DNA from 3 places in the Pseudomonas sp. RP-B7 genome. Region 3 is predicted to be linked to each of the others. Evidence: predicted binding sites of a transcription regulator. Region 3 holds the regulator's gene; each other region holds the start of a gene.
The links. The regulator sigma-54, encoded in region 3, starts transcription at its own class of promoters, with help from an activator protein. The targets are predictions, from matches to a motif close to ANTGGCATNNANNTTGCTNT.
Positions count from the first base shown of each region.

Region 1: the regulator sigma-54 is predicted to act here: its motif matches at 1,961-1,980, upstream of glnK (P-II family nitrogen regulator).
Region 2: the regulator sigma-54 is predicted to act here: its motif matches at 3,827-3,846, upstream of OPU96_RS04145 (CmpA/NrtA family ABC transporter substrate-binding protein).

Region 1 is NZ_JAPFHC010000006.1:170,379-176,976, reverse strand. Features, by position in the region: gene OPU96_RS08565 (ammonium transporter) at 42-1,379, opposite strand; gene glnK (P-II family nitrogen regulator) at 1,414-1,752, opposite strand; gene OPU96_RS08555 (accessory factor UbiK family protein) at 2,176-2,439, shown strand; gene OPU96_RS08550 (YifB family Mg chelatase-like AAA ATPase) at 2,656-4,167, shown strand; gene glyA (serine hydroxymethyltransferase) at 4,158-5,423, opposite strand; gene OPU96_RS08540 (aspartate aminotransferase family protein) at 5,449-6,598, opposite strand, start outside.
Region 2 is NZ_JAPFHC010000002.1:295,389-301,986, forward strand. Features, by position in the region: gene rmf (ribosome modulation factor) at 142-357, shown strand; gene OPU96_RS04120 (quinone-dependent dihydroorotate dehydrogenase) at 481-1,506, opposite strand; gene OPU96_RS04125 (transglycosylase SLT domain-containing protein) at 1,593-2,054, opposite strand; gene OPU96_RS04130 (winged helix-turn-helix domain-containing protein) at 2,047-2,433, opposite strand; gene OPU96_RS04135 (FliM/FliN family flagellar motor switch protein) at 2,600-2,815, opposite strand; gene OPU96_RS04140 (secretin N-terminal domain-containing protein) at 2,830-3,723, opposite strand; gene OPU96_RS04145 (CmpA/NrtA family ABC transporter substrate-binding protein) at 3,974-5,200, shown strand; gene OPU96_RS04150 (ANTAR domain-containing response regulator) at 5,214-5,789, shown strand; gene OPU96_RS04155 (nitrate/nitrite transporter) at 6,001-6,598, shown strand, end outside.
Region 3 is NZ_JAPFHC010000017.1:79,381-85,978, reverse strand. Features, by position in the region: gene lptB (LPS export ABC transporter ATP-binding protein) at 1-527, shown strand, start outside; gene OPU96_RS17020 (RNA polymerase factor sigma-54) at 712-2,205, shown strand; gene hpf (ribosome hibernation-promoting factor, HPF/YfiA family) at 2,281-2,586, shown strand; gene ptsN (PTS IIA-like nitrogen regulatory protein PtsN) at 2,599-3,063, shown strand; gene rapZ (RNase adapter RapZ) at 3,066-3,923, shown strand; gene OPU96_RS17000 (HPr family phosphocarrier protein) at 3,940-4,212, shown strand; gene OPU96_RS16995 (ZIP family metal transporter) at 4,247-5,140, opposite strand; gene OPU96_RS16990 (superoxide dismutase) at 5,174-5,785, opposite strand; gene OPU96_RS16985 (DUF2753 family protein) at 5,787-6,230, opposite strand; gene OPU96_RS16980 (class II fumarate hydratase) at 6,258-6,598, opposite strand, start outside.

The sequences.
Region 1 (6,598 bases), on a different contig from region 3:
AAAAAAATGCCCGGCAAGCCGGGCATCTTTTTTCCGCGTACTTACAAGTTGTAGCCGCGTTCGTTGTGTTGTGCCAGGTCGAGGCCGACAGCCTCTTCCTCTTCGGTAACCCGCAGGCCCATGACCATGTCCAGCACCTTGAGGATGATGTAGGTCACGATCGCCGTGTAGATCACGGTGAAGCCGACACCTTTGCACTGGATCCAGACCTGCGCAGCAACGTCAGTCACGGTGCCGAAGCCGCCCAGGGCTGGCGCTGCGAACACACCGGTCAGGATTGCACCGACGATACCGCCGATACCGTGCACGCCGAAGGCGTCCAGGGAGTCGTCGTAGCCCAGCTTGCGCTTGAGGCTGGTAGCGCAGAAGAAGCAGACCACACCGGCCACCAGGCCGATCACCAGGGCGCCCATCGGGCCCACGGTGCCTGCGGCTGGCGTTACAGCAACCAGGCCGGCCACGACTCCCGAGGCAATGCCCAGTGCGCTTGGCTTACCATGGGTGATCCACTCGGCGAACATCCAGCCCAGCGCTGCAGCAGCGGTCGCGATCTGGGTGACCAGCATCGCCATACCGGCGGTGCCGTTGGCCGCAGCGGCGGAACCGGCGTTGAAGCCGAACCAGCCCACCCACAGCATGGCCGCGCCGATCAGGGTGTAACCCAGGTTGTGCGGGGCCATCGGGGTGGTCGGGTAGCCTTTACGCTTGCCGAGCACGATGCACGCCACCAGGCCAGCCACACCGGCATTGATGTGCACCACGGTGCCGCCGGCGAAGTCCAGCACGCCCCAGTCCCACAGCAGGCCACCGTTACCGCTCCAGACCATGTGCGCGATCGGCGCATAGACCAGGGTGAACCAGATCGCCATGAAGATCAGCATCGCGGAGAACTTCATGCGCTCGGCGAAGGCACCGACGATCAGCGCCGGAGTGATGATCGCGAAGGTCATCTGGAAGGTGATGAACACCGCCTCGGGGAACAGTGCCGCAGGCCCGGTGATGCTGGCCGGGGTCACGCCCGCCAGGAACGCCTTGCCCATGCCGCCGAAGAAGGAGCTGAAGTTGACGACGCCCTGCTCCATCCCGGTCGTATCAAAGGCGATGCTGTAGCCGTAGACGACCCACAGGATGCTGATCAGGCCGGTGATGGCGAAGCACTGCATCATCACGGAAAGAATGTTTTTGGAGCGCACCATGCCGCCGTAGAACAGCGCCAGGCCTGGAATGGTCATGAACAGCACCAGCGCGGTGGATGTGAGCATCCACGCCGTGTCGCCGGAATTGAGGACTGGAGCAGCCACTTCGTCTGCCGCCATGGCCAGGCTTGGCATTACGATGGACAACAGGGCTCCTAGCCCTGCGAATTTACGCAGAGTCATATTGTTTTCTCCTGGGGCGTTGGGGTTTGGCGGCTTAGATTGCGTCGGTATCGGTTTCGCCGGTACGGATGCGAATAGCCTGTTCCAGATTGACCACGAAGATCTTGCCGTCACCGATCTTGCCGGTGTTGGCCGCCTTGGTTATCGCCTCGATAACCCGGTCAAGATCCTTGTCGTCAATGGCGACATCAATCTTCACCTTCGGCAGGAAATCGACTACGTATTCCGCGCCGCGATACAGCTCGGTGTGACCCTTCTGCCGACCGAAGCCTTTGACCTCAGTAACGGTAATGCCCTGCACGCCGATCTCGGACAACGACTCGCGTACATCGTCCAACTTGAACGGCTTGATGATGGCAGTGACTAGCTTCATGAAAACTCTCTCCCGAATTGGTGGACTTGCCCCAGGAAAACAAACCCGTCTCAAGTCTAAGCGCAGTGCCTGGCTTTGTAACGCATCGTCTCAACGGCAGTTGCCATTGCGACACCAGCGAACCACTGGTGACGAAACCTGTACCCCTGATCCGTCGGCGCACTGCATTCGTCACAGCGACTGCATCAGTGCATGGGTCATGATCGTCTAAGCAGAAACCTTGCCAGCTCCGTAAAAATCACTGAAATCAGTCCTTTGCCCACTTCTGCCCACCTTCGGGGCTTTTTGGCGGCCGTATTGCGCACAAAAACAGTGCGCCGCCGGACGGCACGTTGCGCGAAAAGCGTGCGCCCCACGCGGTGAAAAAGACTATAGACGCTGCGTGATACACTGCCGGCCAACAGTTATTCCGGAATATTTCCCATGCTCGCGCCCAAAGATCTCCTCGACGCCCTGAGCGGCCATGCCTCTCGCCTGTTCAGCGGCGACACCCCGCTGCCCCGCAACGAAATCGAAAGCCAGTTCAAGGCGCTGTTGCAAAGCGGCTTCAGCAAGCTCGACCTGGTGAGCCGGGAAGAGTTTGACAGCCAGATGGTCGTGCTGGCCCGCACACGTGCGCGGCTGGAGAGCCTGGAAGCGAAGGTCGCCGAACTGGAAGCACGATTGACGCCGCCATCTGCTGAATAAACGCGGCCCATTGTGGGAGCGGGCTTGCTCGCGAAGGCGGGGTGTCAGTCTCCGAGTTTATTGACTGACCCACCGCCTTCGCGAGCAAGCCCGCTCCCACATTTGGCCCCGTCGCTCTCTGGATACGTTCTGTAAAACCTCCCGCCATCGATAGTTTCACTCCTCGTCTACCCTTGAAAAACCCGCAGGATGCGGCCCCCATTTCAAGGAACGAGCATGTCCCTCGCCATCGTCCACAGTCGCGCCCAGGTCGGCGTCGAAGCCCCTTCCGTCACCGTTGAAGTGCACATGGCCAATGGTCTGCCGTCCCTCACCCTGGTGGGCTTGCCCGAAACCGCGGTCAAGGAAAGCAAGGACCGCGTACGCAGTGCCATCCTCAACAGCGCGCTGCAATACCCGGCCCGGCGCATCACCCTCAACCTCGCGCCCGCCGACCTGCCCAAGGACGGCGGGCGGTTTGACCTGGCGATTGCCCTGGGAATCCTCGCGGCCAGCGTGCAGGTGCCGGCGTTGATGCTCGATGAGGTCGAATGCCTGGGTGAACTGGCCTTGTCGGGCGCCGTGCGGGCGGTCAAGGGCGTATTGCCGGCGGCATTGGCCGCGCGCAAGGCTGGACGCACCGTGATAGTGCCGCGGGCCAATGCCGAGGAAGCCTGCCTGGCGTCGGGGCTGAAGGTGATTGCAGTGGATCATTTGCTGCAAGTGGTGGCCCATCTGAACGGGCACCAGCCCATTGAGCCCTACAAGTCCGATGGTTTGTTGTACTTGAACCGACCTTACCCGGACCTGAGCGAGGTACAGGGCCAACTCGCCGCCAAGCGCGCCTTGCTGATCGCTGCCGCCGGCGCGCACAACCTGTTGTTCAGCGGCCCGCCGGGCACCGGCAAGACCCTGCTTGCCAGCCGCTTGCCGGGCCTGTTGCCGCCGTTGAGTGAGCAGGAAGCCCTGGAGGTCGCCGCGATTCAATCGGTGGTCAGCCTGGAGCCGTTGAGCCATTGGCCCCACCGACCGTTCCGCCAGCCGCACCATTCGGCATCGGGGCCGGCGTTGGTCGGCGGCGGGTCGAAACCGCAGCCAGGGGAAATCACCCTGGCGCACCACGGCGTGTTGTTCCTGGATGAATTGCCGGAGTTCGACCGCAAGGTCCTGGAGGTACTGCGCGAGCCCCTGGAGTCAGGGCATATCGTCATCTCCCGCGCCCGCGACCGGGTGAGTTTCCCGGCGCGCTTTCAACTGGTGGCCGCGATGAACCCCTGCCCCTGCGGCTACCTGGGCGATGCCAGCGGACGCTGTCGCTGCACGCCGGAACAGATCCAGCGCTATCGCAACAAACTCTCCGGCCCGCTGCTGGACCGCATCGACCTGCACCTGACCGTTGCCCGGGAAGCCACCGCATTGAACCCCACGCCGCAAAGCGGCGACAACACGGCCACCGCCTCGGCGCAGGTTGCCCAGGCGCGGGAGCGCCAACACAATCGCCAGCGCTGCGCCAACGCCTTCCTGGATTTGCCCGGGCTGCGCCGGCACTGCGCGCTGTCCAGGCCGGATGAAGCGTGGCTGGAAAGCGCGTGCGAGCGTTTGACCCTATCCCTCAGGGCCGCCCATCGGCTGTTGAAAGTCGCCCGCACCCTGGCGGACCTGGAGTGTGTGGACACCATCACCCGCCCGCACCTGGCCGAAGCGCTGCAATACCGGCCAGTCGCCTGCGGCCAGGCCGATCAACGGTAGACCGGGTGACGCCGGCACAGCGCAATCACCTGTTCGCGCACATGATGGGCGACTCTATCGCTGTCATCGCGCTCCATTGCGTCAAGCACGTCGCACAGCCAGCCGGCCAACTGCTCGCATTCGAATACGCCGAAACCACGGGTGGTGACGGCCGGCGTGCCAATGCGCAGGCCCGAGGTCACAAACGGCGAACGTGGATCGTTGGGCACCGAGTTCTTGTTGGCGGTGATGTAGGCGTTGCTCAAGGCCGCGTCGGCTTCCTTGCCGGTGTAAGGCCGGTCGGACAAGTCGATCAGCATCATGTGGTTATCGGTGCCGCCCGAGACGATCTTGTACCCGCGCTGCTGCAACACCGCAGCCATGGCCCGGGCATTGGTCACCACCTGGGCCTGGTAGGTCTTGAACTCAGGCGTCAGCGCTTCCTTGAACGCGACCGCCTTGGCCGCGATCTGGTGCATCAACGGCCCCCCCTGAACCCCCGGGAACACCGCCGAGTCGAGCTTCTTGTAAAACGCTTCGTCTTGCCCCTTGGACAGAATCAGGCCGCCCCGAGGACCGCGCAGCGTCTTGTGCGTGGTGCTGGTGACCACATGGGCATGGGGCAATGGGTCCGGGTATTCACCGGCGGCGACCAGCCCGGCGACGTGCGCCATGTCGACCCAGAAAATCGCCCCGACCTTGTCGGCAATTTCGCGCATACGCGCCCAGTCCTTGTATCGCGAGTAGGCCGAGAAACCACCGATCAACATCTTCGGCCGTGTTTCCAAGGCAATGCGCTCCATCTCGTCGTAGTCGAGCAGGCCTGTCTTTGGATCGAGGCCATACGGCACGATCTTGTAATGACGGCCGGAAAAGTTCGACGGGTTACCGTGGGTCAGGTGACCCCCCTGGGCCAGGTTCATGCCCATCACCGTGTCGCCGGGGTTGATCAGCGCCAAGAATACGGCGGCGTTCGCCTGGGCACCGGCATGGGGCTGCACGTTGGCGTAGTCGCAATCGAACAGCGTCTTGACCCGCTCGATGGCCAGCCGCTCGGCCACGTCGACGTATTCGCAGCCGCTGTAATAACGCTTGCCCGGGTACCCCTCGGCGTACTTGTTGGTCAGCACCGTGCTCTGGATTTGCATCACCAGGGGGCTTGCATAGTTTTCGGAAGCGATCAGCTCGACATGGTCTTCCTGGCGATGTTCTTCGTTATGAATCGCCTCGCACAGCTGAGGGTCGAAAGCTTTAAGGGTCAACGTTGAATCGTACATGGTGAAGAGGTCCTTGAGTGAAAAGTCAGGCGCTGTGGGCCAGGAGTCGAGTAACACGCTCGGCGATGTCGTCGATCTGCGCGTCGTCGCAGATCAGCGGCGGCAGCAGGCGGATAGTGGTGCCCCGCGTCACGGTGATCAGCAGGTGTTGTTCGTCACGCGCGCGTCCCACCAGTTCGGCGCACGGGCGATTCAGTTCGATGCCGACCATCAAGCCCAGGCCGCGAATCGACACCACTTCCGGGTGATTGCCCAACGCCTCCTGCAACGTGGCCAACAGGCGCCGCCCCGAGACGGCCGCACGCAGCGGGATCTGGTCCCGCGCCATGATGTCGACCACCGTGCACCCGACCCGGCAGGCCAGCGGGTTGCCGCCAAACGTGGAGGCATGGTGGCCGGGCGAAAACAACTCGGCGGCCTTGCCCCGCGCCAGGCAGGCGCCAATGGGAAAGCCATTGCCCAGCGCCTTGGCCAGGGTGATCACATCCGGTACGACCTGCGCGTGCTGGAAGCCGAACCAGGCACCTGTGCGGCCCATGCCGGTCTGCACTTCATCGACCATCATCAGCCAGTCATGGGCATCGCATAGTTCTCGCAGGGCATGCAGGTACTCGCGGGACGCCGGGTGTACACCGCCCTCGCCCTGCACCGGCTCGACCAGCACCGCGACGATGTCGGGATACTGCTCGGCCACTGCGCGAATGGCGTCGATGTCGTTGTAGGGCACGCGGATAAAACCTGGCATCAACGGTTCGAAGCCGCGCTGCACCGCAGGGTTGCCGGTCGCGGCCAACGTGGCGAGGGTGCGCCCGTGAAAGCTGTTTTCCATCACCACGATCTGTGGCTGCGCGACCTGCCGGGCGTTGCCGTGCAAGCGCGCCAGCTTCAGCGCGGCTTCGTTGGCTTCCGCACCGGAGTTGCAGAAAAAGGCGCGCTGCATGCCGGACAAACCGCACAAACGTTCGCCCAACCGCGCCTGCCACTCGATCTGGAACATGTTGGTGGTATGCAGCAACTGGCCGGCCTGCTCGGCAATCGCCGCGGCGATCTCCGGGTTGGCGTGACCCAGGCTGGTCACCGCGACGCCCGCAATGGCGTCCAGGTATTGGACGCCCTGGGTATCCCAAAGATAGGGTCCCTCGCCCCGGGTAAACGCGACCGGTTGGCGGGCATAG
Region 2 (6,598 bases), on a different contig from region 3:
CAACACAGGTTGGCGCCGTAACGACGCCGACACATAGGCTCGCCACGCCGGCAGCGAGCCCACCAACGGCAGAAAAACTCTGCCCGGCTCCCGACGGGGCCGAAGGATATCAAGACAGTCAACAAGTGAGGGAAACACCCTATGAGAAGACTTAAGCGTGATCCGTTGGAAAGAGCGTTTTTACGCGGATATCAATATGGCGTTCATGGCAAATCCCGTGAGCTTTGCCCATTTACTCTACCGTCGGTACGCCAAGCCTGGATCAACGGCTGGCGAGAAGGACGCGGCGACAACTGGGACGGTATGACTGGCACTGCGGGAATCCACAGACTCAACGAACTTCACGCCGTCGGCTAATAAGGGCATTCAATTCCGACACACACTGTTGAAGCGATAACGACTTAACCACGCACGTCCTATCCGGGCGGCGGGCTTCGGCCCAGGGGGCTCCTTTATGGAGCCCTTTTTAATGGGCGCTTGTCAGGCCTTTGGCAGTGCGGCGATGGCATCCACCGCCTGGCGGATCAGCGCCGGGCCCTTGTAGATGAACCCGGAGTACAACTGCACCAGGCTGGCGCCGGCAGCGATCTTCTCGGCCGCATGCTTGCCTTCGGTGATACCGCCTGCGGCGATGATCGGCAAGCGCCCGGCCAGTTCGGCGGCCAGCACCTTGACGATATGGGTGCTCTGCTCACGCACCGGCGCACCTGACAGGCCACCCGCTTCGTCGCCATGGGCAAGGCCTTCGACACCGACACGACTGAGGGTGGTGTTGGTGGCAATCACTGCATCCATACCCGAATCCACCAGGGCCTGGGCCACCAGTACGGTTTCTTCGTCGCTCATGTCCGGGGCAATCTTGATCGCCAACGGCACACGCTTGCCATGGCGTACGGCCAGGTCTTCCTGGCGCTGGCGCAGGGCTTCAAGCAATTGCTTGAGGGAGTCACCGAACTGCAGGCTGCGCAGGCCCGGGGTGTTGGGCGAACTGACGTTGACCGTGACGTAGCTGGCGTGGGCGTAGACCTTGTCCAGGCAGATCAGGTAGTCATCCACCGCACGTTCCACCGGCGTGTCGAAGTTCTTGCCGATATTGATGCCGAGGATGCCCTTGTACTTCGCCGCCTGAACCCGCGACAGCAGGTTATCGACCCCCAGGTTGTTGAACCCCATGCGGTTGATGATCGCCTCGGCTTCCGGCAAGCGGAAGATGCGCGGCTTGGGGTTGCCCGGCTGCGGACGCGGGGTCACGGTGCCGATTTCGACAAAACCGAAACCCAGCTGCGCGAAGCCGTCGATGGCCGCGCCGTTCTTGTCCAGGCCAGCCGCCAGCCCGACCGGGTTGGGGAAATCCAGCCCCATTACCGACACCGGCATCTTTGCCGGCGCCTTGCATACCAGGCCATTGAGCCCCAGGCGGCCACCGGCACCGATCAGGTCCAGGGACAGATCGTGGGAAGTTTCCGGAGAGAGTTTGAACAACAGCTGGCGGGCCAGGGTATACATGGGCGGGCTAGACTCGGATGGCGGCGAAAGGTGACGGCGATTATAGCCGCGGTGGCGCGCCGCATGCGAGGCGTGCCGCCCAATCATCAGCTGCGATTGGCGACCAGTTCCTCATAACGCGCCCAGATCTTCTGCGCATACTGCATCCGTAGCGCATCACGCTTGGGGCCGGAGCCTACACCGACGTTATAGGAACCCACGGCGGTCCAGTTGTAGCCAAAGCGCTGAATGAACTCGGAAAGAATCGAAGCCGCTACCTCTACCGACAGACACGGCTCGCTCAACAGCCTCTCTTCGGTAATGCCCTGGTTGAGCAATCGCGGCAAATGAATGCTGTTGATCTGCATCAGGCCGATGTCTCGCGTGCCATTGCGATTGGCGGTGTTGATCGCGCTGGCGCGGTAGCCTGACTCTACTGCCGCGATGGCCTGCAGCAACTCCGGCTCAATATCATAACGGCTGGCCACTTCGTCCCAGCAGTACGCCAGTGCCGGGGTGCTGCCCATCAATAGGCTCAGCAACAACCCTTTGCTCCACACCTTAACCATTGCTCACCTGCCCACACACCGAACACACATACGCGACCGGCGCGGGATCATCCGCCCCGGTCCGCACCTCGCAGGTAAAGCGATAGCCCCTGCCATAGATCGTCTTGATAAAGCCCTTGTCGCCCTTCAAGTGCTTGCGCAGCGAGTAGATGCAACGCGTCAGTGATTCCTCGGCCACCTCGCCACGAGGCCAGGCCAGCTCCAGCAAACGATCCTTGGTCATCAGCGTGCCGGCCGAGGCCAGCAGCAACCGCAGGACCTGCCCCTCTTTGGGCGGCAACTGAATATCCACCTCCCCGCTGGTCAAACGGCCATCGCCATGCAAGGTCCAGCGGGCAAAGACGAGGGGCGCCGTCGATTCATCAATCACGACAGCCATACGTACCTCTGCATCCAACTACTGACATTGAGTTCCCTATTTTCCTGTACCGACTCACCCGCCAACCGCATGACTATAAAAAAACGTCCTACACCTCGCGCCAGGACAAAACCCATTCATCCCGCGATTTTCGGAAGCGTGCCTTAGGACAATTCCTTGCGCGGCCCTACCGACCTAGCCACTCCTGGTAGATCTCATGCAGCTCAACCCCTAACCGATCCTCCAACTGCACCAGCTCGCCCAACGCCATTAAATGGCCGTTAACCCGAACTTCGACGCAGCGGGTGACGCCCGGTGCCAAGGGCAACACCTTCCCCACGTCGAACGCAGCCAGGCGCTTGCGACTGATCAGTTGCTCCTGCAGAAGTATTTCCAGGTGCATGGGAAAACGCCTATTCATTGAGAGATTTCGCGACCCGGCCGCATAAATGCACGTTGCACACGCTTGGACTGCTCGGCACTCAGCAGCGGTGGCACAGCATTGTCGGCCTGCCACAACGCGGCATCATCCGGCGGTTTGAAGACATCCAACTCCGCCACCCACTTCTTGATCAGTGTCACCTGGGCGGGCTTGCCCTTGATCAGCAAGCTGTTGGTATCGGGGTAGGCAATCAGCGCAAGACGGGCGTCAGCCGGCGCGCCCTTGCGCTCCTTGGCGAGGCGGGCCTCGATCAGCGAAACCATCCCCGGCACCGTAATCGTGTTTGCGCCCGCCCCGTAACGGCGATCCGCCACGTCACGGTTGAACACCTGCACCACACCAAACGCCGCTGCGGGCTCGGCTGGTTTGCGGTCCATCAGTTGTGCCAGGCGCAGTACCCGGTCCACATAGCTTGGCGGGCCCGACACGTAGAACGTACGCGCTCCGCTTGCACGCAGCGGATAACGCGATTCATCAAGGCCGGTACGCCCCATCAGGCTGCGCAGCCGGGCGACGGAAATGTAGCGGAGCGCCACCGCCGAGCTGCGCGCTTCACCAGCGTCATAGAGGTACACCACGCGCCCGTGGCTGTACCAGATCAACCCTTCGCGCTCGGCCAGCAATTCCAGGACCTGTTGCGGGGTCTCGAAATCGAATACGCCACTGACCTGCCGACGAGCGGCTTGAGGACTGACCACCACCGGCAAGCCCAGGGGCACGGAAAGCGCAGTAAAAAACCTGCGCAGGCTTTGATCCTGCGCCAGATAGGGCTCACCCCGGGCAAACGAGGAGCCCAGTAACAACGCAACGCACAACAACCAGTTGCACAGCCGGTGGCGGGTCATGCTTGCACGGGAATCAGTCTGCACCTTGGGGTTTCCTGGGCGGCCGGGCGTAAAGAAACGGCCATACTGAAAGGCACTCAGCTTTCAATCTTGACGGAAAGCTGACGGCAAGTGACCTCCATCGCCCCGTGGCATGTGCATTGCTTTGCACTGTGCATCAGAGCGCGCGCCAACGAAGGCGCAGGCTTACGGACAAAGGCGTCGTTACCTTGCAAGGGCCTCTATCGCCACCCGAGGGAACGACGCTTTTTTTTGAGAGAAAAGGCAGGTGTTGATGAACGAACCGTCAGACTACAGCCCGACCCGCAATGCGCTGGCCTGGGTCAATGGCAGTGACGCCCCGGAAAGAAGCAGCCTGGACCTCGGCTTCATGGCCTTGAGCGATTGCGCCTCGCTGGTCGTCGCCGCCACCCAGGGCTTCGCCCAACCTTATGGCCTGACACTCAACCTCAAGCGCCAGGCGTCCTGGGCCAACCTGCGCGACAAACTGGTCAGCGGTGAACTGGACGCCGCCCACAGCTTGTACGGGCTGATCTACGCGGTGCACCTGGGCATCGGCGGTGTAGCGCCGACCGACATGGCGGTGCTGATGGGCCTGAACCAGAATGGCCAGAGCATCAACCTGTCCCACGGCCTGCAACAGCAAGGAGTGGTCACTCCTGAGGCGCTGGATCGCCACGTGCACCAAAGCCGCACAAAACTGACCTTTGCCCAGACGTTTCCCACAGGCACCCACGCCATGTGGCTGTATTACTGGCTGGCGAGCCAGGGCATTCATCCGCTACGGGATGTCGATAGCGTGGTGGTCCCACCGCCGCAAATGGTCGCGCATCTGCAAGCCGGGCGTATCGACGGTTTCTGTGTCGGCGAACCCTGGTCCGCCAGCGCGGTGAAGCAGAACCAGGGCTTTACGATGGCGACCACCCAGGCGATCTGGCCGGATCATCCGGAAAAAGTCCTTGGCTGCACCCAGGCGTTCGTCGACCAATACCCCAACACCGCCCGCGTACTGGTGATGGCGATCCTTGAAGCCAGCCGCTTTATTGAACAAAGCCAGGAAAACCGTCGCTCCACCGCGCAATTGCTCAGTGCCCGCGACTACCTCGACGCGCCGCTCGACTGCATCGAACCGCGCCTGCTCGGCACCTACGACGACGGCCTCGGCAACCACTGGCAAGACCCCCATGCCCTGCGTTTTTTTGCCGAAGGCGCGGTGAACCTGCCGTATCTCTCCGACGGCATGTGGTTCATGACTCAATTCCGTCGCTGGGGCCTGTTGCGCGACGACCCGGACTATCTGGATGTTGCCCGCCAGGTCCAGCAACTAGCGCTCTATCGCGACGCCGCCAGCGCCGTTGGCCTCAGCACGACAGCCGCAGACATGCGCAGCAGCCAACTGATCGACGGCAAGATCTGGGACGGCCATGACCCCGCCGCCTACGCGCGCAGTTTCCGCCTGCACGCAATGACCGATCCCACAAGCCGCCAGGCCTTGCGCTGACAGGAAGAACGATATGCTGCGAATCCTGTTGATCAACGACACCCCGCGTAAGGTCGGCCGACTCAAGGCCGCGCTGATCGAGGCCGGTTTCGAGGTGATCGATGAGTCAGGCCTGACCATCGACCTACCCGCGCGCGTCGAAACGGTGCGTCCGGACGTGATCCTGATCGATACCGAGTCACCCGGGCGCGATGTGATGGAACAAGTGGTGCTGGTCAGCCGCGACCAGCCCCGGCCCATTGTGATGTTTACCGACGAACATGACCCAGATGTGATGCGCCAGGCGATCAAATCCGGCGTCAGCGCCTACATCGTCGAAGGCATCCAGGCCCAACGCCTGCAACCGATCCTCGACGTGGCCATGGCGCGCTTCGAGAGTGACCAGGCCCTGCGCGCCCAGCTGCAGGCCCGCGACCAGCAGTTGGCCGAGCGCAAGCGCATCGAACTGGCCAAGGGCATGCTGATGAAAATGAAGGCCTGCAATGAGGAAGAGGCCTACACCCTGATGCGCCGCCAGGCCATGAGTCGCCAGCAGAAACTGATCCAGGTGGCGGAGCAGATTATCGCCATGAGCGAGTTGCTCGGCTGATCTGGCGCAGCTCTTGCTAAAGGATCTTCACAGGTAGCCAACGGCGGTTGCCCCTCCACGACAAAGACGTCGCACATCCGGTTTGCCCCTCGCGAACCCGGTGGCGGCGTTTTTGCGTTTTGGCCCCAGTGCATGGGGCCGGTGGGGCGGCCTTAGCCGGCTGTTCCATCACCAGGCCTTCTTACAAGACTTCCAACCGTTGAGGTGCGTGATGAAATCAAGCTTCTGGAAATCCGGGCACACCCCGACCCTGTTTGCCGCATTCCTGTATTTCGATTTGAGCTTCATGGTCTGGTATCTGTTGGGCCCGCTGGCGATTCAGATTGCCGCCGACCTGCACCTGACCACTCAACAACGTGGCCTGATGGTCGCAACGCCGATCCTCGCCGGCGCGGTGCTGCGCTTTTTGATGGGCATGCTGGCCGACAAACTATCACCCAAAACCGCCGGGCTGATCGGCCAGGTGATCGTGATCGCGGCGTTATTAGGCGCCTGGAAACTCGGTATCCACAGCTACGAGCAAGCCCTGTTGCTGGGTGTGTTCCTCGGCATGGCCGGCGCATCCTTTGCGGTCGCACTGCCATTGGCATCCCAGTGGTATCCCGCCGAACATCAAGGCAAAGCCATGGGCATTGCGGGCGCAGGCAACTCCGGCACCGTGTTTGCGGCGTTGCTGGCGCCAGTGCTGGCAGCCGCGTTTGGCTGGAGCAATGTGTTCGGTTTTGCGCTGATCCCATTGACCCTGACCCTGATCGTGTTCGCCTGGCTTGCCCGCAATGCTCCCGAACGGCCGAAAGCCAAATCCATGG
Region 3 (6,598 bases):
TCAGCCACCAGCCAATGCACGGTCGTGCACGGGCCGGTATCGGCTATCTTCCGCAAGAAGCGTCGATCTTCCGCAAACTGTCGGTGGCCGACAACATCATGGCGATCCTCGAGACCCGCAAGGAACTCGACCGTGATGGCCGTCGCAAGGAGCTGGAAAGCCTGCTGCAGGAATTCCACATCAACCACATTCGCGACAACCTCGGCATGAGCCTGTCCGGCGGCGAGCGTCGTCGCGTGGAAATCGCCCGCGCCCTGGCCACTGCGCCGAAATTCATCCTGCTGGACGAACCGTTTGCCGGCGTCGACCCGATCTCGGTCGGCGACATCAAACAAATCATCCACCACCTGAAAGCCAAGGGCATCGGTGTATTGATCACCGACCACAACGTGCGTGAAACCCTCGACATCTGCGAAACCGCATATATCGTCAACGATGGCCAGCTGATTGCCGAAGGCGACGCCGCCACGATCCTGGCCAACGAATTGGTGAAGGAAGTCTACCTGGGTCACGAGTTCCGCCTGTAAACACCGTGGTGTCACGGCCGCTGCCAAGATGCGCGGGAGTCAATGAAAACCTCCGGATTTTTATTGTTACCGTGCTCTAGGCAAAGCCCCCGACATCAGGCATATAATTTGCTTATGTTTGGCGCTCACGCGCCCTGTCGTGGATGGCGCATTGCGCCGGCGAATAAGGTGTTAAGCCCCTGCCATGAAACCATCGCTAGTCCTGAGAATGGGCCAGCAGCTGACGATGACACCGCAGCTGCAACAGGCCATCCGCCTGCTCCAATTGTCGACCCTGGACCTGCAACAGGAAATCCAGGAGGCCCTGGAGTCCAACCCGATGCTCGAACGCCAGGAAGAAGGCGACGACTTCGATAACGCAGACCCGCTGGCCGACAACATCGAGCAAAAACCCAATTCCGACGTGCAGGAACCTTCCTATCAGGAAACCGCCCCAACGGTGGATAACCTGGAAGAAGGTGAATGGAACGAACGCATTCCTAACGAACTTCCCGTGGATACCGCCTGGGAAGACGTCTACCAGACCAGCGCCAGCAGCCTGCCCAGCAACGATGATGATGAGTGGGACTTCACCACCCGCACCTCCGCCGGTGAAAGCCTGCAGAGCCATCTGTTGTGGCAATTGAACCTCGCGCCGATGTCGGACACCGATCGCCTGATCGCTGTGACCCTGATCGACTGCATCAACAACCAGGGCTACCTGGACGAGACGCTTGAGGAGATCCTCGAAGCGTTCGACCCGGAACTGGACATCGAACTGGACGAGATCGAAGCCGTCCTGCACCGCATCCAACAGTTCGAACCCGCCGGCATCGGCGCCCGCACCCTCAGCGAATGCCTGTTGCTGCAATTGCGCCAACTGCCTGCCAAGACGCCTTGGCTCGTTGAAGCCCAGCGCTTGGTGACCGACTACATCGACTTGCTGGGTAGCCGCGACTACAGCCAGTTGATGCGCCGCATGAAACTCAAGGAAGACGACCTGCGCCAGGTGATCGAGCTGGTACAGAGCCTCAATCCGCGCCCGGGCTCGCAGATCGAGTCCAGCGAAGCCGAATACGTGGTGCCTGACGTCATCGTGCGCAAGGACAACGAACGCTGGCTGGTGGAGTTGAACCAGGAGTCGGTGCCACGCCTGCGGGTCAACCCGCAATACGCCGGCTTTGTACGCCGCGCCGATACCAGCGCCGACAACACCTTCATGCGCAACCAGTTGCAGGAGGCCCGCTGGTTCATCAAGAGCCTGCAAAGCCGCAACGAAACTCTGATGAAAGTCGCCACCCAGATCGTCGAGCACCAGCGCGGCTTCCTGGAATACGGCGACGAAGCGATGAAACCGTTGGTGCTGCATGACATCGCCGAAGCAGTCGGCATGCACGAATCGACGATTTCACGGGTGACCACGCAGAAATTCATGCATACCCCACGGGGTATTTATGAGCTGAAATACTTTTTCTCCAGCCACGTCAGCACCTCCGAAGGCGGCGAATGCTCGTCCACGGCGATCCGCGCGATCATCAAAAAACTGGTTGCCGCGGAAAATCAGAAAAAGCCATTGAGTGACAGTAAGATCGCTGGTTTACTGGAGGCACAAGGCATTCAGGTCGCCCGTCGAACCGTCGCCAAGTACCGCGAGTCCCTCGGGATCGCGCCTTCCAGCGAGCGTAAGCGTTTGATGTGACGGGCGGGCCATAGCGTTCCAGTGGTGGGTATTCCTGCCCACCGCTTTATGCACTGGCAACGAAGGAGAAGCTGTATGCAAGTCAACATCAGTGGACACCAACTGGAAGTGACCGAACCGCTGCGCGCCTATATCGGCGAAAAACTCAAAAGAATTGAGGGGCATTTCGACAAGATCACCAACGTGCAAGTCATCATGACTGTCGAAAAGCTGAAGCAGAAAATCGAAGCCACCTTGCGTATACCCGGCGGGGAAGTAGTCGCTAATGCCGAGCATTCAGATATGTATGCCGCCATTGACGACCTGACCGACAAGCTGGATCGCCAAATCAAAAAGCATAAGGAAAAGCAGCAGAGCCTCCTCCAGGGCACAGGCCGCTAACACTCCCCACCCATGATTCGACTTGAAACCATCCTGACCCCCGGCCGTTCCCTCGTGAACGCGCCGGGTGGCAGTAAAAAGAAAGCCCTTGAGCAAATTGCCAACCTGATCAGCCGCGAAGTGCCTGACCTGGAGATGCAAGATGTCTACGAGGCTCTGATTGCCCGTGAAAAACTCGGCTCCACCGGTTTTGGCAACGGCATCGCCATTCCCCACTGCCGCCTCAAAAGTTGTGAGGCACCTGTCAGCGCCCTGCTGCACCTGGACGCTCCCATCGATTTCGACGCCATCGACGGCGCCCCGGTCGACCTGCTGTTTGTTCTGCTGGTCCCGCAAGCCGCCACCGATGCGCACCTGGAACTGCTCCGGCAGATCGCCAGCATGCTCGACCGCAAGGAAGTACGCGACAAACTGCGCAGTGCCAGCAGCAATGAGGCGCTGTATCAGGTAGTCCTGGATGAACAGAACGGGCAGTAATCATGCGTTTGATCATCGTCAGCGGCCGTTCCGGCTCGGGTAAAAGCACCGCCCTCAACGTACTTGAGGACAGTGGCTTCTACTGCATCGACAACCTGCCCGCCGGCCTGCTGCCAGAGCTCGCGGAACGCGCGTTGATCCACACCGAGCTGGCGCAACCGCTGGTGGCCGTATCGATCGATGCCCGCAACCTGCCCAGCCACCTTGAGCGGTTCCCGCAACTGCTCGAGGAAGTTCGCGCCAAGCACATTCATTGCGATGTGCTGTACCTGGACGCCGACGAAGAGACCCTGCTAAAGCGCTTCTCTGAAACCCGTCGACGCCACCCCCTCAGCAGCCCCCATCGCTCCCTGGCAGAAGCCATCGAGGACGAAACCAAGTTGCTGGGGCCGATCATTGACCTCGCCGACCTCAAGATCAACACCACCGGGCTCAACCTGTACCAGTTGCGTGATGCCATCAAGCTGCGTCTGCTGAACCAGCCCGAGCCGGGTACGGCATTCCTCGTCGAGTCGTTTGGCTTCAAGCGCGGCATGCCGGTGGACGCCGACCTGGTGTTCGATGTGCGCTGCCTGCCCAACCCTTATTGGAAACCGGAACTGCGTGATCAGTCCGGGCTGGACCAACCTGTGGCTGAATACCTGGCGGCGCAACCGGATGTCGAGGAGATGTTCCAGGACATTTCCAGCTACCTGCTCAAATGGCTGCCGCGCTTCGCTGCAAGCAATCGGGCGTATGTCACCATTGCCATTGGCTGCACCGGCGGCCACCACCGCTCGGTCTACCTGACCGAACGCCTGGGCCAACTGCTGCAACAAACCCTCAAGAACGTCCAGGTTCGCCACCGCGACCTTAGCTGAAAGGAACACCCCCGCGATGCCTGCTCTGGAAATTGAAATCATCAACAAGTTGGGGCTGCATGCCCGGGCTTCCGCGAAGTTCGTCGGCGTTGCCGGGCAGTTCCCCTGCCAGATCCGCGCGGGGCGTACGCCAGAGTCCATGGTCGATGGCAAAAGCATTATGGCCATGATGATGTTGGCCGCCGGCAAGGGCACCCGGATTCACTTGAAGACGGAAGGCGAGCAAGAGCAGGAAGCCATGGACGCCCTGGTGGCGCTGATCAACAACTTCTTTGATGAGGGTGAGTGACACCCTTGAAGACGGGCGTGAAGTCGCAACGACTTCAGCCCAATGCGGTATCCATCACCATCATCAAACAAAACCCGATGCACAACCCCAGGCTGGCGAGCATCTCGTGACCGTTGCGCCGCGACTCGGGGATGACCTCGTGAGTCACCACCAACAACATGGCCCCCGCGGCGAGCGCCAGCCCAAGCGGCAACAGCACTTCAGCCAGGCTTACCAACCAGGCGCAGAGCACCGCGAACACCGGCTCGACCAACCCTGAAGCAGCTCCGATCAAGAACGCCTTGATCCGCGACATCCCTGCCCCGGCCAACACCAACGCAATCACCAAGCCTTCGGGCACATCCTGCAAGGCAATGCCCATGGCCAGGCTGTCGGCATCGGGCATTGCGCCGCCCGCCGAAACCCCCACGGCCATGCCTTCGGGGATGTTGTGGGCAATGATGGCAAACACGAATAACCAGATACGCGGCGGGATCACCGGGTGATCGGGCGTGCCTACCAGCATTTCCGGGCTGGCACCGGAGACCTTGCGATCAACCAGATACAACCCGAATGCCCCCAGCATGATGCCAACGCTGATCAGGCCACTGGCCCCCCAAGGCGAAAGCCCCAGGCCTTCGGCGGCGGCGATGCCCGGCACGATCAGCGAAAATGCCGTCGCCGCGAGCATGACCCCGGCACCAAAACCCAGCAAGGTGTCACTGAGCGCCACCGGCATGCGCCGAATCACCAGCACCGGCACCGCACCGAGTGCCGTGCCCAGTGCGCAGATTGCGCCGCCTTGCAGCGCGCGCAGGATTCGCGGCTCCAGGTTCAGCCAGTCCAGCCCATGGGCCACCAGCAATGCAGTCCCTGCCAATAGCAGCAGCGAGCCAAACGCATAACGAAACATCCGCCCGCTGCTGACCGCCAGTGTTTCAGTGCCCATAGTCGGCCTTAGATCTTGTTATGGAGGTGAATGTCAGGCCAAGGCGGCCTGATAGCGTGCGGCAACTTCCGGCCAATTGATCACGCTATAGAACGCGTTGATATATTCCGGACGCCGGTTCTGATAACGCAGGTAGTAGGCATGCTCCCACACGTCCAGGCCGAGGATTGGCGTGTTGCCATTCATCAGGGGGCTGTCCTGATTACCGCTGCTTTCGACGACCAGGGTCTTTTGTGGAGTAACGCTCAGCCAGGCCCAGCCGCTGCCGAAACGGGTCAGTGCGGCTTTGGTGAAGGCTTCCTTGAAGCTCTCGAAACCGCCCACTTGCTCGTCGATAGCCTTGCCCAGCGCGCCCTCAGGCTTGCCTCCGCCTTGTGGCGACATCACTGCCCAGAACAACGAGTGGTTGGCATGGCCGCCACCTTGGTTGATCACCGCAGCGCGCAGTGTTTCCGGCAATTGCTGCACACTGGACACCAGTTTCTCTACCGGCCAGCCCGCGAACTCGGTGCCTTCGACGGCAGCGTTGAGGTTATTGATGTAGGTCTGATGGTGCTTGGTGTAGTGAATCTCCATGGTTTGCGCATCGATATGTGGCTCCAGGGCGTCGTAGGCGTAAGGCAAGGCAGGCAAGGTGTAGGACATCTCAATGTGCTCCGTAATAAGGACTGTTGCGAGTCGACGCATCCTGTTGCGCCGCGGTGCTGCCCAGCAGGCGATGGGTACGCGGGTACTCACCGTGATCGCTGATGAAATTCAACAGTTCAATGTAGGTCTTGCTGCTCTGGCGTAGCGCCGCCTCGCGTAACTGCGGGGTCAGGCGCGGGTCCTGCATCGCATGCAACAAGCGCTGGTGAATGGCGCAGAGGTACTCCGCGCTTTCTTCCGGCTGGTTCAGACGCAGATGCAGGTCCGCCAGGTTGTGATGGGAAATGACAAAAGCCGCCACCGCTTCGTCGGCATCCGCCCAGCGTTCGAACAACACTTGGGCCAGGGCCAGGGCTTGCAAATAGGCCTCGCGAGCGTCAACCAACTCGCCTTGCATAAAGCAGCGATTGGCCCGTTCGATCGTGCGTTTCCAGTGCTCCATGGTGAGCCTCCAAAGCAGTGTCGGTGATTACACGCCGCCGGCCGTGAGCTTTTCCGGGTCCAGCAGGACTTCCAGTTGGCTGCGGGGCAAGTCGGTGTGCTCCAGGGCGACATCAATCACCGGACGGCCCTGCTGATAAGCCTTCTTGGCGATTTCAGCAGCCTTCTGGTAACCGATGATCGGGTTGAGTGCAGTGACCAGGATCGGGTTACGCGACAACGCCTCCTTGAGCTTGGCTTCGTTGACCTTGAAGCTGCCAATCGCCTTGTCCGCCAGCAGACGGCTGGAGTTGGCCAGCAATTCGAGGCTGCTGAGCAGGTTCTGGGCGATGATCGGCAGCATTACGTTCAGCTCGAAGTTGCCGGACT